DNA from 2 places in the Alicycliphilus denitrificans K601 genome. Region 2 is predicted to be linked to the other one. Evidence: riboswitches for the same ligand, from Rfam matches in the RefSeq annotation. Region 2 holds a riboswitch; the other holds the start of a gene.
What was found. Region 2 has a riboswitch for S-adenosylhomocysteine ahead of ahcY (adenosylhomocysteinase). Riboswitches for the same ligand answer to the same signal wherever they lie in the genome.

Region 1 (7,534 bases), 470 kb from region 2:
TTCCTCGACGTCCATGCCGCGGCGCGCGGCCATGTCCTGCACCTGGTCGTCGCCGATCTGGCCCACCACGAAGTAGGTCGCCTGCGGGTGCGCCAGGTAGAAGCCGCTGACGCTGGACGCCGGGAACATGGCCATGCTCTCCGTCAAGTCCATGCCGATCTCGCGCGCCTGCAGGGTGTCGAACAGGGCGATCTTGGCCGTGTGGTCTGGGCAGGCCGGGTAGCCGGGCGCGGGGCGTATGCCCTGGTATTTTTCCTTGATGAGGTCTTCGTTGCTGAGGCTCTCGTCTGCGCCATAGCCCCACAGGTCCTTGCGCACGCGCTCGTGCAGGCATTCGGCGAAGGCTTCGGCCAGGCGGTCGGCCAGGCCCTTGAAGAGGATGTTGCTGTAGTCGTCGAGCGCGTCGAGGAACTCTTTTTCCTTCTTCTCTGCGCCTATGCCCGCCGTGACGGCGAACATGCCGGCGTAGTCGGCAATGCCCGACTCCTTGGGCGCGACGAAGTCGGCCAGGCTCCGGCTGGGGCGCAGCCGGCCTTCGGCGTCCACCTGCTTTTCGGTCTGCTGGCGCAGGCCGTACCAGGTCATGAGGACCTGGGTGCGCGTCTCGTCGGTGTAGAACTCGATGTCGTCGCCCACTCTGTTGGCGGGGAACAGGCCGATCACGCCGTTGGCCTGGAGCCAGCGGCCCTCGATGATCTTCTTGAGCATGGCCTGGCCGTCGGCGTAGACCTTGCGCGCCTCCTCACCCACGACATCGTCGTCGAGGATGGCCGGGAACGCCCCCGCCAAATCCCAGGTCTGGAAGAACGGGCCCCAGTCCAGGTACTTGGCGATCTCGGCCAGGTCGAAGTTGCGGAACACGCGGCGGCCCAGCGCGCGCGGCACGACCGGGACATAGTCCAGCCGCGCGGCGTTGGCGCGCGCCTTTTCGATGGGCCACAGCGGCACCTTCTTCTTTTTGGCGTGCAGCTCGCGCACGTGGTCGTAGTCGGCCTGCACCTCGGCCAGGTAGGCGTCCTTACCCTCGCCCAGCAGGCTCTGCGCCACGCTCACGCTGCGCGAGGCGTCGGGCACGTAGACCACGGGGCCTTCGTACTGCGGCGCGATCTTGACGGCGGTGTGCACGCGCGAGCAGGTGGCGCCGCCGATGAGCAGCGGGATCTTCTTGATACGGAAATAGTCGTCCTTGTGCATTTCGCCGGCGACGTACTGCATTTCCTCCAGGCTCGGCGTGATGAGGCCCGACAGGCCGACGATGTCCGCGCCCTCGGCCTTGGCGCGCGCCAGGATCTCGTGGCAGGGCACCATCACGCCCATGTTGATGACCTCGAAGTTGTTGCACTGCAGGACCACGGTGACGATGTTCTTGCCGATGTCGTGCACGTCGCCCTTGACGGTGGCGACGACGATCTTGCCCTTGCTCGACACGTCCAGGCCCGCCGCCTCCTGCTGGCGCTTTTCTTCCTCGATGTAGGGAATCAGGTGCGCCACGGCCTGCTTCATCACGCGCGCGCTCTTCACCACCTGGGGCAGGAACATCTTGCCGGCGCCGAACAGGTCGCCGACGATGTTCATGCCGTCCATGAGCGGGCCTTCGATGACGTGCAGCGGGCGGCCGCCCCCCTGCACCACGATCTGCTGGTAGGCCTCCTCGGTATCTGCGACGATGAAGTCGGTGATGCCGTGCACCAGCGCATGCGCCAGGCGCTCGCCCACGGGGCGGGGGTTGTCAGGCGTGCCGCGCCATTCGAGCTTCTTGCTGTCGTCCTTGGCCGCGCCCTTGGCGGCCTCGGCGATCTCCAGCAAGCGCTCGGCCGCGTCGGGGCGGCGGTTGAGCACCACGTCCTCCACGCGCGCGCGCAGCTCGGGGTCGAGGTCGTCGTAGACGCCGACCATGCCGGCGTTGACGATGCCCATGTCCATGCCGGCCTTGATGGCGTGGTACAGGAACACGGTGTGGATGGCCTCGCGCACGGGGTCGTTGCCGCGGAAGCTGAAGGAGACGTTGGACACGCCGCCGCTCACCTTGGCGCCCGGCAGGTGCTGCTTGATCCAGCGCGTGGCCTCGATGAAGTCCACGGCGTAGTTGGCGTGCTCCTCGATGCCCGTGGCGATGGCGAAGATGTTGGGGTCGAAGATGATGTCCTCGGGCGCGAAGCCCACCTCATCCACCAGGATGCGGTAGGCGCGCTGGCAGATCTCGGTCTTGCGCGCGAAGGTGTCGGCCTGGCCCTGCTCGTCGAAGGCCATGACCACGGCGGCGGCGCCGTAGCGCTTGATGAGCTTGGCCTGGCGCTTGAACTCCTCCACGCCCTCCTTCATGCTGATGGAGTTGACGATGCCCTTGCCCTGCAGGCAGCGCAGGCCGGCCTCGATGACCTCCCACTTGGAGCTGTCCACCATCACCGGCACCTTGGCGATGTCGGGCTCGGACGCGATGAGGTTCAGGAAGCGCACCATGGCGGCCTTGCTGTCGAGCATGGCCTCGTCCATGTTCACATCGATGACCTGGGCGCCGTTCTCCACCTGCTGGCGCGCCACCGACAGGGCCTGCTCGTACTGCTCGCCCAGGATCATGCGCGCGAAGGCCTTGGAGCCCGTGACGTTGGTGCGCTCGCCGACGTTGACGAACAGGCTGCCTTCGCCAATAAAAACCGGCTCCAGGCCGGACAGCTTCATGGGGGGCGGGGTTACGGCGGACATCAGACTCACCTGTGCAATCGGTTCTCAGGGACAGGCGAGCGTCGTTGCCAAGAGAAAAGCCCCAAGCCTGACGGGAGGTCGCCCAGCCCGCTGCAACGCTCCTTGGGGAAACACGGATTCTATCGTTTCACTCGCCCGCCAGCGTGCCGGGCCGTGCGGCTGCGCGGGGCTTCTCGAAGCGGTAGAACAGGTTGGGCTCGGAGACGATGAACAGGCTGCCGTCCGGCGCCAGCGCCAGCCCCTCAGGCTGGGGGATCTTGCGTGCCAGCCCGTGCAGGCCGCGCCACAGCGGCAGCAGGCTCACCGGCATGCCCCGCGGGTCGTACTCCACGACCATCGCAGACTCCTCGCTGAGCAGCAGCAGGTTGCCCGTGGGCGCATGCGTCGTGACCGAGGCCAGGTCATTGATGAACAGCGCCCCCCAGTCCTGCCGGAGCCATATGGGCTCCACCCGGGGGTTGCCCCGCAGGCTCAGCAGCCGCAGCGGCCACTTTTCCTGGCCCACCAGCAGGCGCTGCGCGGATTCGTCCCACGACACGGTCTCCACCCCCAGGTTGCTGTGCAGCGTGTCCAGCGGCAGCCGCACCAACTCGCGGGCCTGGACTTCGCGGCTGTCCGGCCCGATGTCCACGGCATACAGCGCGTTGTGGCGCCCCCCGGAGAGCATGAAGCGCCCGCCCTCGACATGCGCGATGCCCTCCGTATCCTGCGCGCCGCTCACGCGGATGATTCGCAGCACCTCGCCCTCCACGCTCAGCTCCACGATCTGTGCAGGGCTGTTGGTGGAGGCAAACAGCGTGCCCGTGCCATTGTTGAAGGTGAGGCCGGACAGGTTCTTCTCCACGCCGCGCAGCGGCCGACCCTGGATCGTGGCCTGGTAGGCCGGCAGCCACAGCGAAACGGGGCGCAACTGCGCTTCCTGGCGCAGGCTCTGCCCCCAGTAGTACGTCATCGCTGGCAGCTGGAAATAGACCCCCAGCGCAGCGCCAACGACCAGTGCCGCCAGCAGGGCGCAGCGCGGCATGCGGGAAGAAGTCTGGGCCAGGGGCATGGCATTAGTCATACCGACCCTCAGCGCCCGCCCATCAAGCGGAGATAGCTATCAAAATTCAAGCAGGCTGTGCCGACGCCGGCAGGCCGAAGATGCGGTCGAAGGCCCAGTTGAAGAGGTAGGTGTAGACGAGGAAGAACAGCAGCAGCCCCGCTTCCATCAGCGTGGCCTCCCACAGGCTCACGCCGAACCACCAAGCCATGAGAGGAATGAGCGCCAATGCCAGGCCGCCCTCGAAGCCCATGGCATGCACCACACGGCGCATCGCCGAGCGGCCCTTGACGCTCTGGCGTGCCTCCCATTTCTCGAACAGGTGGTTGAAGGTGACGTTCCAGACGATGGCCAGCGTCGAGGCCACCACGGCCATGGCGCCCGATGCGCCCGCACCCTGGCCTATGGCCATGAACAGCAGGCTGGAGGCAAGGATGGCGATCAGCTCGTACAGGGAGACGAAGACCAGGCGGCGCCAGGGGCCCTGCAGGCCACGGGCCGTACGCGTTGCATTCATGGCGCGGCAGTATAGGTGCGCAGCCTGCGCCGCGCCCGGCCAGGGTTTTGCCGGGGCCGGCCTATTGCCAGGGATCGCCGCAGGGTCTATGCATCGGCTGCATTACAGGCATACAGATACGTGTTGGACAGCACAGGTACGCAGGCATAGAGTCTCGTTTCTCGATTTGTTTCACAAGGACAATCCATGACGTCCCCCTCCGGCACCCATCCTCTGCCCTCCTATCTCGACCCCAACCACCTCGGCCCCTGGGGCGTGTACCTGCAGCAAGTCGATCGCGTCACGCCCTACCTGGGCAACCTGGCGCGCTGGGTGGAGACCTTGAAGCGCCCCAAGCGTGCGCTGATCGTGGACGTGCCGATCGAGCTGGACAACGGCACCATCGCCCACTTCGAGGGCTACCGCGTGCAGCACAACGTCAGCCGCGGCCCGGGCAAGGGCGGCGTGCGCTTCCACCAGGACGTGACCCTGTCCGAGGTGATGGCCCTGTCGGCCTGGATGTCGATCAAGAATGCGGCCGTCAACGTGCCCTACGGCGGCGCCAAGGGCGGCATCCGCGTCGATCCCAAGACGCTGTCGCGCGGCGAACTGGAGCGCCTGACGCGCCGCTATACCAGCGAGATCGGCATCATCATCGGGCCGTCCAAGGACATTCCCGCGCCCGACGTGAACACCAACGCCCAGGTCATGGCCTGGATGATGGACACCTATTCGATGAACGTGGGCACCACCGCCACCGGCGTGGTCACGGGCAAGCCCGTGGACCTGGGCGGATCGCTGGGCCGCGTGGAGGCCACGGGCCGCGGCGTGTTCACCGTGGGGGTGGAAGCCGCGCGCCTGACCGGCATGCCCATCGAGGGCGCGCGTGTGGCCGTGCAGGGCTTCGGCAACGTGGGCGGCACGGCCGGCAGGCTATTCTCCGAGGCAGGGGCCAAGGTGGTGGCGGTGCAGGACCACACGGGCACCATCCACAACGACAAGGGCCTGGACGTGCCCGCGCTGCTGGCCCACGTGCAGCAGACCGGCGGCGTGGCCGGTTTCGCCGGCGCCGAGCCCATGGCCGACGACGCCTTCTGGGGCGTGGCCTGCGACATCCTCATCCCCGCCGCGCTCGAAAGCCAGATCACCAAGGACAACGCCGGCAGGATCCAGGCCAGGATGGTGATCGAGGGCGCCAACGGCCCCACCACCCCCGAGGCCGACGACATCCTGCACGACAAGGGCGTGCTGGTACTGCCCGACGTAATCGCCAACGCCGGCGGCGTGACGGTGAGCTACTTCGAGTGGGTGCAGGACTTTTCCAGCTTCTTCTGGACCGAGGACGAGATCAACGCCCGCCTGGTGCGCATCATGAAGGAGGCCTTCGCGGGCGTGTGGAACGTGGCGCAGGAGAACAAGGTCAGCCTGCGCACCGCCACCTTCATCGTGGCCTGTAAGCGCATCCTGCACGCGCGCGAGATGCGCGGGCTGTATCCCTGAGCCAGCGGCGGCTGGCCCCCGCACCTACCCTTCCCCAGAGGGGGAGGGCGTGATGACTTCGTCGATCTGCCCGTCCGTCCAGCCCAGCGCGGCCAGGATGGCGGCGGTGTGCTGGCCCACGGCGGGCACCGCATCCATGCGGTACTCGAAGGCGCTGTTCACGCCCGGCGGCAGCAGGGCCGGCACCTCGCCCGCGGGCGTGCCCACGCTGCGCCAGCGCTGGCGCGCCTTGAGCTGCGGGTGCGCCCACAGGCCGGCCATGTCGTTGACGCGGGCGTTGGCTATTGCCGCCGCATCCAGGCGCTCCACGACCTGTGCCGCCGTGAGTGCGGCGAAGACTTCCAGGATCAGCGCCTGCAGCTCACTGCGGTGCTGGTTGCGCTGGGCGTTGGAACAGAAGCGCGCGTCGGTGGCCACCTCGGGGCGCTGCAGCACGGCGTCGCAGAAGGTCTTCCACTCGCGCTCGTTTTGCAGGCCCAGCATCACCGTGGCGCCGTCGCCGGCCGTGAACGGCCCGTAGGGGTAGATGCTGGCGTGGCTGGCGCCGGTGCGCGGCGGCGGCGGTGCGCCGTCAAAGGCGTAGTACATCGGGTAGCCCATCCACTCGCCCATGGCTTCGAGCATGGACACGTCGATGTGGCTGCCCTCGCCCGTCCTGGCGCGCAGCAGCAGGGCCGACAGGATGTTGCTGTAGGCGTACATGCCGGCGGCGATGTCGGCCACCGAGATGCCGGACTTGGAGGGCGTCTCGGGCGTGCCGGTGACGGAGAGGAACCCCGCCTCGCTCTGGATCAGCAGGTCGTAGGCCTTCTTGTCGCGGTACGGGCCGTCGGCGCCGTAGCCGCTGATGTCGCACACGATCAGGCGCGGGTTGTGCTCCTTCAACGCCTCATACGACAGGCCCATGCGCGCGGCGGCGCCGGGCGCCAGGTTCTGCACCAGCACGTCTGCGGTCTTCAGGAGCTGCATCAGCGCGGCCTTGGCCTGGGGCTGCTTGACGTCCAGCGCCAGGCTCTCCTTGCTGCGGTTGATCCAGGTGAAGTGCGACGACTGGCCGCGCACGCGCTGGTCGTAGCCGCGCGCGAAGTCGCCGCTGCCGGGGCGCTCCACCTTGATGACGCGCGCGCCCAGGTCGGCCAGCTGGCGCGTGCAGAACGGGGCGGCGACGGCGTGTTCGAGCGAGACGACGGTGATGCCGTCGAGGGGGCGGGGCATGCAGGACTCCAGGCAATGGGGAACAGGTAGCGCTTCTCCCTCGCCCCCTTGGGGAAAGGGCTGGGGTGGGGAGGCCAGCCGCAATGGCAGATAGCTCAGGGCTGCGGCACCCGCGGTGTTGGCATGCGCACTCAATTAATGGTGGCGCCCGAGGTCTTCACGATCTGCGCCCACTTGGCGATGTCCTGCTTGAGCAGGGCGGCAAACTCGTTGGGCGTGACCGGCTTGTTGGCGGTGCCGGCCAGTTCCACGCCCTGGGCTTCCAGCTTGTCGCGCAGCTCCTTGTCAGCCATGGCCTGGCGCATGCCGTCCTGCAGGCGGGCCAGCGCCTCATTGGGAACGCCCGCGGGCGCGAACAGACCTATCCACAACGTGCCGCTGTAGCCGGGCACGAACTCGGCCAGGGCGGGTACGTCGGGCAGCACGGGCGAGCGCTGCGGGCTGCTCACTGCCAGCGCGCGCAGCCGGCCCGCCTTGATGTGCGCCAGCGTGGACGGCAGACTGCCGAACAGCAGCGGCAGCTGGCCGCCGAGCACGTCGTTGAGCGCGGGCGCCACGCCCTTGTAGGGCACATGCTG
Region 2 (7,534 bases):
GGCTGCCGCCGCCGATCGCGTGGCGCGCCGCACCCAGGTCCAGCAGCACCGGCGGCCCGTGGTCCTGCAGGAAGATGTTGTCCGGCGATATGTCGCGGTGCAGCGTCTGCCCGTCGTGCAGCACACGCAGCGCGCTCGTGACCGACCACAGCAGCGTACGCAGCCAGGCCTCGGGCGGGGGCGTGCGCATGTGGGCGCGCGCCTGCTTGAGCGTCATGCCGCGGTACAGGGGCATGACCATGTAGGCCGTGTGATTGGCCTCCCAGAAGCGGAACACCTTGACCAGGCTGGGGTGGTCGAAGCGCGCGAGCAGCCGCGCCTCGTCCACGAACGAGGCCAGGCCCGCCTGGAACGACTGTTCGTTCGACGAGGAGCGCACCCACAGCGAATGCCCGTCCGCGCGCCCGGCCAGCGACGCGGGCATGTACTCCTTGATGGCCACGCAGCGCTGCAGGGAATGGTCGAACGCCTGGTAGACCATGCCGAAGCCGCCCACGCCCAGCAGGGCCTGCACCTCGAACTCGCCGAGCCGCGTGCCCGGCGGCAAGGCATCGGCGTGGCTGGGACGGGGAACGGCGGACATGGGGGCGGGGATGGGTGCGATGGCTGGCAAGGTGGGAAGCGCGGCTCGCGCGCACGCCCATGGTCGATGCGCCGGCAGACGGTCAAGGGCCGCCATGATGGCGCAGGCCGCCGCCGCGGTCGGCAACAAAGCGCATCTGTCGGCCAAAAACATCACTCGGCCATGACGGCGAGCGCATGCGGCTCGCTACCATTGGGCGCATGTTCAGCTATCGCCACGCCTTCCATGCAGGCAATCACGCCGACGTGCTCAAGCACACGGTGCTCATCGCCACTTTGCAACATCTTCTACAGAAAGACGCGGCTCTCACCGTGCTGGATACACATGCCGGCGCGGGCCTGTACCGGCTGGACGGGGACTACGCGAGCACCAGCGCCGAGTCAGCGGACGGCATCCTGCGCCTGGTCCCGCCTGCCGCGCCCGCCGCGCTGGCGCCGGCGCTGCAGGACTACGTGGACATGGTGCGCGCCTTCAACCAGGGCGAGGCCACGCGCGTCTATCCCGGCTCGCCCTTCATCGCCCAGCGCCTGCTGCGCGCCCAGGACAGGCTCAAGCTGTTCGAGCTGCACCCCACGGACGCGCGCGCCCTGGCGGGCAATGTGGCCCAGCTCGATGCCGGCCGCCAGGTGGCGGTGCTGGCGCAGGACGGCTTCGAGGGCGCCAGGCAGTTCTTGCCACCCCCAAGCCGCAGGGCGCTCGTGCTGTGCGACCCCAGCTATGAAATAAAGAGCGACTACGCGCGCGTGCAGGACATGCTGCAGGATGCGCTCAAGCGCTTCGCCACGGGCGTGTACGCCGTCTGGTATCCCATCATCCCTCGGCCCGAGGCGCATGAGCTGCCGCGCCGGCTCAAGACCCTGGCACAGAAGGCCGGCAAGTCCTGGCTGCACGCCACGCTGACGGTGAAGTCCGGCAAGACGGCGCCGGCTGGCACCGCGCCGGGCCGCCGGCCCGGGCTGCCGGCCAGCGGCATGTTCCTGATCAACCCGCCCTTCACGCTCGATGCCGCGCTGCGCGCGGCCCTGCCGCAGATGGCCGAGCTGCTGGCCCAGGACCGGCACGCAGCCTGGACGCTGGAGGGCGGCGCGCCGTAGTCAGCGGCGCTTGTTGCGCCGCGGCTTGCGCGCGGCTGGCGCCTTCGCCTTGGGCGCGGGCTGCTGCAGCGCCTTGGCGGCGGCCTCGGCGTCCAGCCCCAGGCCCGAGCCCTGGGCGGCCGGCTCCAGGCTTTCGGGGCAGGCCTCGTCGTCTGCCCCCAGCTGCCACAGCTCCACCGGCTTGATGCCCAGGCCCACCATGCCGAGCTCCTCTGCCGCGGCGCGGCTCAGGTCGATGATGCGCCCGGGCGTGAACGGCCCGCGGTCGTTCACGCGCACGATGACCGTGCGGCCGTTGACCAGGCTGCGCACGCACAGGCGCGCGCCAAAGGGCAGGCTGCGGTGCGCGGCCGTGAATTCCTCGCGGTCGTAGCGCTCGCCGTTGGCCGTGCGCCGCCCGTGCAGGCTGTCGGCATACCAGGATGCCTGGCCGCTGGCGAGCAGCACCGGCGCCTCGGGCTCGGGTGCACGCAGGGCCGGCGCGCCCGAGCCTTCGCCGGGTCGGCGCTCGGGCTTCATGCGCAGCGCCGGCTCGCGGGGCGCCGGCCGGGCGGGAGGCGCTGCCGCGGCGGCAGGCGCTGGCGGGGCGGCAGTGGGAGGGGCGGATTTGGCCGCTGGCTGCGGCTGCTGCACGGCGCAGCCTGCCAGCACGGCTGCGCAGACGGCCGGCAGCAGGCGTCGCAGGAGGGAAGGCCGGACCAGGGACATGCCATGCACCATAGCAGCCCCGGCCTGGCGGTGCCGTTCTAGCACCCGATCCGCTCGCAGAGCGCCAGCGTCGCCGCGCTCTGGTTCATGGTGTAGAAGTGCAGGCCCGGCGCGCCCGCGCGCACGAGCTGTTCGCACAGCCGGCCGACCACGTCCAGGCCGAAGGCGCGGATGCTGGCCATGTCGTCGCCGAAGCCCTGAAGGCGCAGGCGGATCCAGCGCGGGATCTCGGCGCCGCAGGCATCGGAGAAGCGCATCAGCTGCGAGGAGCCGGTGATGGGCATGATGCCCGGCACGATGGGGATCTCCACGCCCAGGCGGCGCGCGTCGTCCACGAAGCGGCTGTAGGCGTCGGCGTTGAAGAAGTACTGGGTGATGGCCGAGTCGGCCCCGGCGCGCACCTTGGTGGCGAAGGCCTGCAGGTCGGCCTCGGGGCTGCGCGCCTGCGGGTGCATCTCGGGGTAGGCGGCCACCTCGATGTGGAAGTCACGCCCGGTCTCCTGGCGGATGAAGGCGACGAGGTCGCTCGCGTACTGGAATTCGCCGCCCAGCCCGTAGCCGCTGGGCAGGTCGCCGCGCAGCGCCACCAGGCGCTTGACGCCCATGGCCTTGAGTTCGGCGAGCTGCTGGCGCACGCCGGCCTTGGTGGCGCCGATGCAGGAGAAGTGCGAGGCCGCATCCACGCCCTCTTCGATGATGGCGCGCACGGTGGCGAAGGTGCCCTCCTGCGTGGAGCCGCCCGCGCCGTAGGTGACGGAGCAGAACTGCGGCGCGCGCGCGTACAGCTGCCGGCGCACGGCGCGCAGCTTGTCGGCGCCCTCGGGCGTCTTGGGCGGGAAAAACTCGAAACTCACCGGCAGGCTCATGCCGCCCTCCTTGCATGGATGAAAAACTCGCGGTTGCCGTCGCCACCCTGGATGGCGCTGCCGTGCCAGCCGATCACCTGCAGGCCCAGATCCGCGCAGCAGGCGCGGATGCGCCGCTCGACCTCGGCGTAGAGGTCGGCGTCGCGCACGATGCCGCCCTTGCCCACCTGGCCGGGCTGCAACTCGAACTGGGGCTTGACCAGCATGAGCAGGTCGCCGCCCGGCGCCAGCAGCGGCACCAGGGCCGGCAGCACCAGGGTCAGCGAGATGAAGGACAGGTCGCCGGTGACCAGGCCGAACGCCTGCGGGATGGCCACGTCCTCGCGCCCGGGCAGGCGCCGGCGCAGGGTGGCGAGCCGGCCCTCGGCGCGCTCCCGCGCCCTGGTGGCGCGCTCGGCCTTGAAGGCCTCGATCTCGTGCTCCTTGGCGTCCTGGCTGTCGTCGTATGCGTCGTCGACCAGGCCGCCGTTGCGCATCCAGGCGTAGGGTGCCTCGGGCTGGGTGTCGTTGTCCTCGGGCTCGGCCTCGACGCGCTCGCTGAGGGCCTCCTCGCAGGCCTCCAGCAAGGTTTCGGGCGTCATGTGGCGCGCGTTCAGCCCTTCCACGCCGATCACGCGCGGGTCCGCGCGCAGGCGCTCGTGCAGCTGGCCCTGGCCCACGTCCACGCCCACGACCTGCGCCGCGCCGTGCTGCAGCAGGCAGTCGGTGAAGCCACCCGTGCTCTGGCCCACGTCCAGGCAGCGCAGGCCCGCGACCTGGATGCCCGTGGCGGCCAGCGCGCCTTCGAGCTTGAGCCCGCCGCGCGAGAGGTACTTGGCCTCCGCCGCGTCGAGCAGTTGCAGCTCGGCGCCCGCGGGGATGTCGTCGCCGTTCTTGGCGACCCTGTTCCAGGGCAGGCTGCTGGCCAGGCGCCACTGCACGCCAGCGGCGATCAGGCGCTGGGCCTGCGAGCGGGTGGCGGCGTGGCCGCCTTCCACCAGGAATACGTCGGCGCGCATGGCGCTTGTCCTCTCTTGTTTTAATAGCTGCTGGCGCTCATCTACAGACGGTTTCAGATATTTTTCTATCTGAAATGGCGTAGATGCTGCGTCGGCAGCTCCTGGTTCAATAGCGGTAGGTGTCGGGCTTGTAGGGCCCGCTCTTGTTCACGCCGATGTAGGCGGCCTGCGCGTCGGTCAGCTCGGTGAGCTGCGCGCCCACCTTCTTCAGGTGCAGGCGCGCCACCTTCTCGTCGAGGATCTTGGGCAGCACGTAGACCTTGCCCGCCTCGTAGGCGTCGGGGCGCGTGTACAGCTCGATCTGTGCCAGCGTCTGGTTGGCGAACGAGTTGGACATGACGAAGCTCGGGTGGCCCGTGGCGCAGCCCAGGTTCACCAGGCGGCCCTTGGCCAGCAGGATGATCTTCTTGCCGTCGGGGAAGGTGATGTGGTCCACCTGGGGCTTGATCTCCTCCCACCGGCAATGGGCTTCCAGTTTGGCGACCTGGATCTCGTTGTCGAAGTGGCCGATGTTGCAGACTATCGATTCGTCCTTCATCGCCTGCATGTGCTCGAAGGTGATGACGTCGCGGTTGCCCGTGGTGGTCACGAAGATGTCGGCTCGTGGCGCGGCGTACTCCATGGTCACCACGCGGTAGCCCTCCATCGCCGCCTGCAGCGCGTTGATGGGGTCGATCTCAGTCACCCACACCTGGGCGCTGAGCGCGCGCAGCGCCTGGGCGCTGCCCTTGCCCACGTCGCCATAGCCGCAGACTACGGCCACCTTGCCGGCGATCATCACGTCGGTGGCGCGCTTGATGCCGTCCACCAGCGACTCGCGGCAGCCATAGAGGTTGTCGAACTTGCTCTTGGTCACCGAGTCGTTCACGTTGATGGCGCGGAACTTGAGCGTGCCCTTGGCGGACATCTCGTTCAGGCGGTGCACGCCGGTGGTGGTCTCCTCGGTCACGCCGATGATCCGGGCGCTCTTGCGGCTGTACCAGGTGGCGTCCTCGGCCAGCTTGGCGCGGATGGCTGCGAAGACGATCTTCTCCTCCTCGCTGCCAGGGTTGGCCAGCACGGACGGGTCCTTCTCGGCGCGCATGCCCAGATGCATGAGCATGGTGGCGTCGCCGCCGTCGTCCAGGATCATGTTCGGGCCTTCGTCGGCCGAGCCCTTGGGGCCGAACTCGAAGATGCGGTGGGTGTAGTCCCAGTAGTCTTCGAGCGACTCGCCCTTGACGGCGAACACCGGCACGCCCGTGGCGGCGATGGCGGCAGCCGCGTGGTCCTGCGTGGAGAAGATGTTGCACGAGGCCCAGCGCACGTCGGCGCCCAGCGCCTTGAGCGTCTCGATCAGCACGGCGGTCTGGATCGTCATGTGCAGGCTGCCGGTGATGCGCGCGCCCTTGAGCGGCTGCTGCGCGGCGAATTCCTCGCGCACGGCCATCAGGCCGGGCATCTCGGTCTCGGCGATGCGGATTTCCTTGCGGCCCCAGTCGGCCAGGGAAATGTCGGCGATGGCCGAATCTGGGGAGGCTTTGAGAACTGCGCTCATGGCGGCTTCCTTCTGAGAAGATTTGAAAAAGCCACGCGCCCGGGGGATGGAACCGTTCACCGCACAGGACTGGCGTGGGTGAGCGTCGTTGCAAGAATGGGTTCCGAGCCTCACGCCCCGCCGGTAGCTGGGGACGCTGCAACGCTCCTCGGAACCGTTAATTATAGAGTTGTCGCCTGCGTGGCTGCCGTGCCCTGCGCGGCGCCCGACACTGGGATATTCATTTTTTCAGGAGCACTGCATGGACCCCAAGGACAAGGTCGCCATCGTCACCGGCGGCGCCAGCGGCATCGGCCGCGCGCTCGCGCAGCGGCTCGCGGCCGAGGGCGCGCGCGTGGTCGTGGCCGACCTGCACCTGGAGCCTGTGCAGGCCGTGGCCGACGAGGTCAAAGGCATGGCCGTGCGCTGCGACGTCAGCCGCGAGGCCGACATCCAGGCCCTGGTGGCCGCCACGCGCGAGCGCTATGGCCGCGTGGATGCCTACTTCTCCAACGCCGGCATCCTGGGCCGCCCCGGCGGCATCGAGCTGGAGGACCCGCTGTGGGAGGCCATGTGGCACATTCACGGCATGGCCCACGTGTGGGCGGCGCGCGCCGTGGTGCCCGCCATGGCGGCGCGCGGTGAGGGCTTCTTCCTCGTCACCGCCTCGGCGGCGGGGCTGCTGAGCATCGTCGAATCGGCCCCGTATGCCGTGACCAAGCACGCGGCCGTGGCCTTCGCCGAGTGGCTGCGCATCGCCTACGGGCGGCGCGGCGTGCAGGTGGCGTGCCTGTGCCCGCAGGCGGTGCAGACGGCCATGATCTCGGACGGCGGCGGCTCGGCCGGCGTGGACGGCGTCCTGCCGCCCGGGCAGGTGGCGGGCGACGTGCTGCAGGCCATGGGCAGCGGCCAGTTCCTGGTGCTGCCCCACGCCGAGGTGGCGCAGTACTACGCCGCCAAGGCGCAGAACCCCGACCGCTGGCTGGGCGGCATGCAGAAGCACTACGCGCGACACATGCAGCAGCAGGGCTGAGGGCGGCCGGTAAAATCGCGGGCTATCTCCGGCGCGGTCCCGTCCGCGCCGCCGCATTGCCCGGGGGGCCCGCAGGCCCCTGCCACCACCTCTGGAACCCTCGTGTCCTACGCCTCAGAAACCCGGCGCCGCCGCACCTTTGCCATCATTTCCCACCCCGACGCGGGCAAGACCACGCTGACAGAGAAGCTGCTGCTGTTCTCGGGCGCGATCCAGATCGCCGGCGCCGTCAAGGGCCGCAAGGCGAGCCGCCACGCCACGTCCGACTGGATGGAGATCGAGAAACAGCGCGGCATCTCGGTGGCATCGAGCGTGATGCAGATGAGCTACCGCGACCACGTCATCAACCTGCTGGACACGCCCGGCCACAAGGACTTCTCCGAGGACACCTACCGCGTGCTCACGGCCGTCGACTCGGCCCTCATGGTCATCGACGCGGCCAACGGCGTGGAGGCGCAGACGCGCCGCCTGATCGAGGTCTGCCGCCAGCGCGACACGCCCATCATCACCTTCGTCAACAAGATGGACCGCGAGGTGCGCGACCCGCTGGACATTCTCGACGAGGTGGAGCGCGAGCTCGGCATGCCCTGCTGCCCCATGACATGGCCCGTGGGCCAGGGCAAGAACTTCGGCGGCATCATCGACCTGCGCACGCAGAGCATGACCGTGTTCCAGGCCGGCAGCGAAAAGCGCCCCGAAGACTTCGAGGTCATCCCCTTGGCCGAGGTGGACAAGC

Region 1: linked by a shared signal. The riboswitch ahead of metH (methionine synthase) and the one ahead of ahcY (adenosylhomocysteinase) in region 2 are both predicted to bind S-adenosylhomocysteine.

Annotation. Positions count from the first base shown of each region.
Region 1 covers NC_015422.1:210,382-217,915, reverse strand. The annotation lists gene metH (methionine synthase) at 1-2,703, opposite strand, end outside; S-adenosyl-L-homocysteine riboswitch at 2,733-2,813, opposite strand; gene ALIDE2_RS00960 (SdiA-regulated domain-containing protein) at 2,831-3,754, opposite strand; gene ALIDE2_RS00955 (PACE efflux transporter) at 3,813-4,262, opposite strand; gene ALIDE2_RS00950 (Glu/Leu/Phe/Val family dehydrogenase) at 4,449-5,741, shown strand; gene ALIDE2_RS00945 (CaiB/BaiF CoA transferase family protein) at 5,766-6,956, opposite strand; gene ALIDE2_RS00940 (Bug family tripartite tricarboxylate transporter substrate binding protein) at 7,088-7,534, opposite strand, start outside.
Region 2 covers NC_015422.1:677,832-685,365, reverse strand. The annotation lists gene ALIDE2_RS03295 (serine/threonine protein kinase) at 1-583, opposite strand, end outside; gene ALIDE2_RS03290 (23S rRNA (adenine(2030)-N(6))-methyltransferase RlmJ) at 784-1,677, shown strand; gene ALIDE2_RS24825 (septal ring lytic transglycosylase RlpA family protein) at 1,678-2,385, opposite strand; gene metF (methylenetetrahydrofolate reductase [NAD(P)H]) at 2,424-3,251, opposite strand; gene ALIDE2_RS03275 (TlyA family RNA methyltransferase) at 3,248-4,249, opposite strand; gene ahcY (adenosylhomocysteinase) at 4,356-5,786, opposite strand; S-adenosyl-L-homocysteine riboswitch at 5,860-5,942, opposite strand; gene ALIDE2_RS03265 (SDR family oxidoreductase) at 6,028-6,798, shown strand; gene ALIDE2_RS03260 (peptide chain release factor 3) at 6,901-7,534, shown strand, end outside.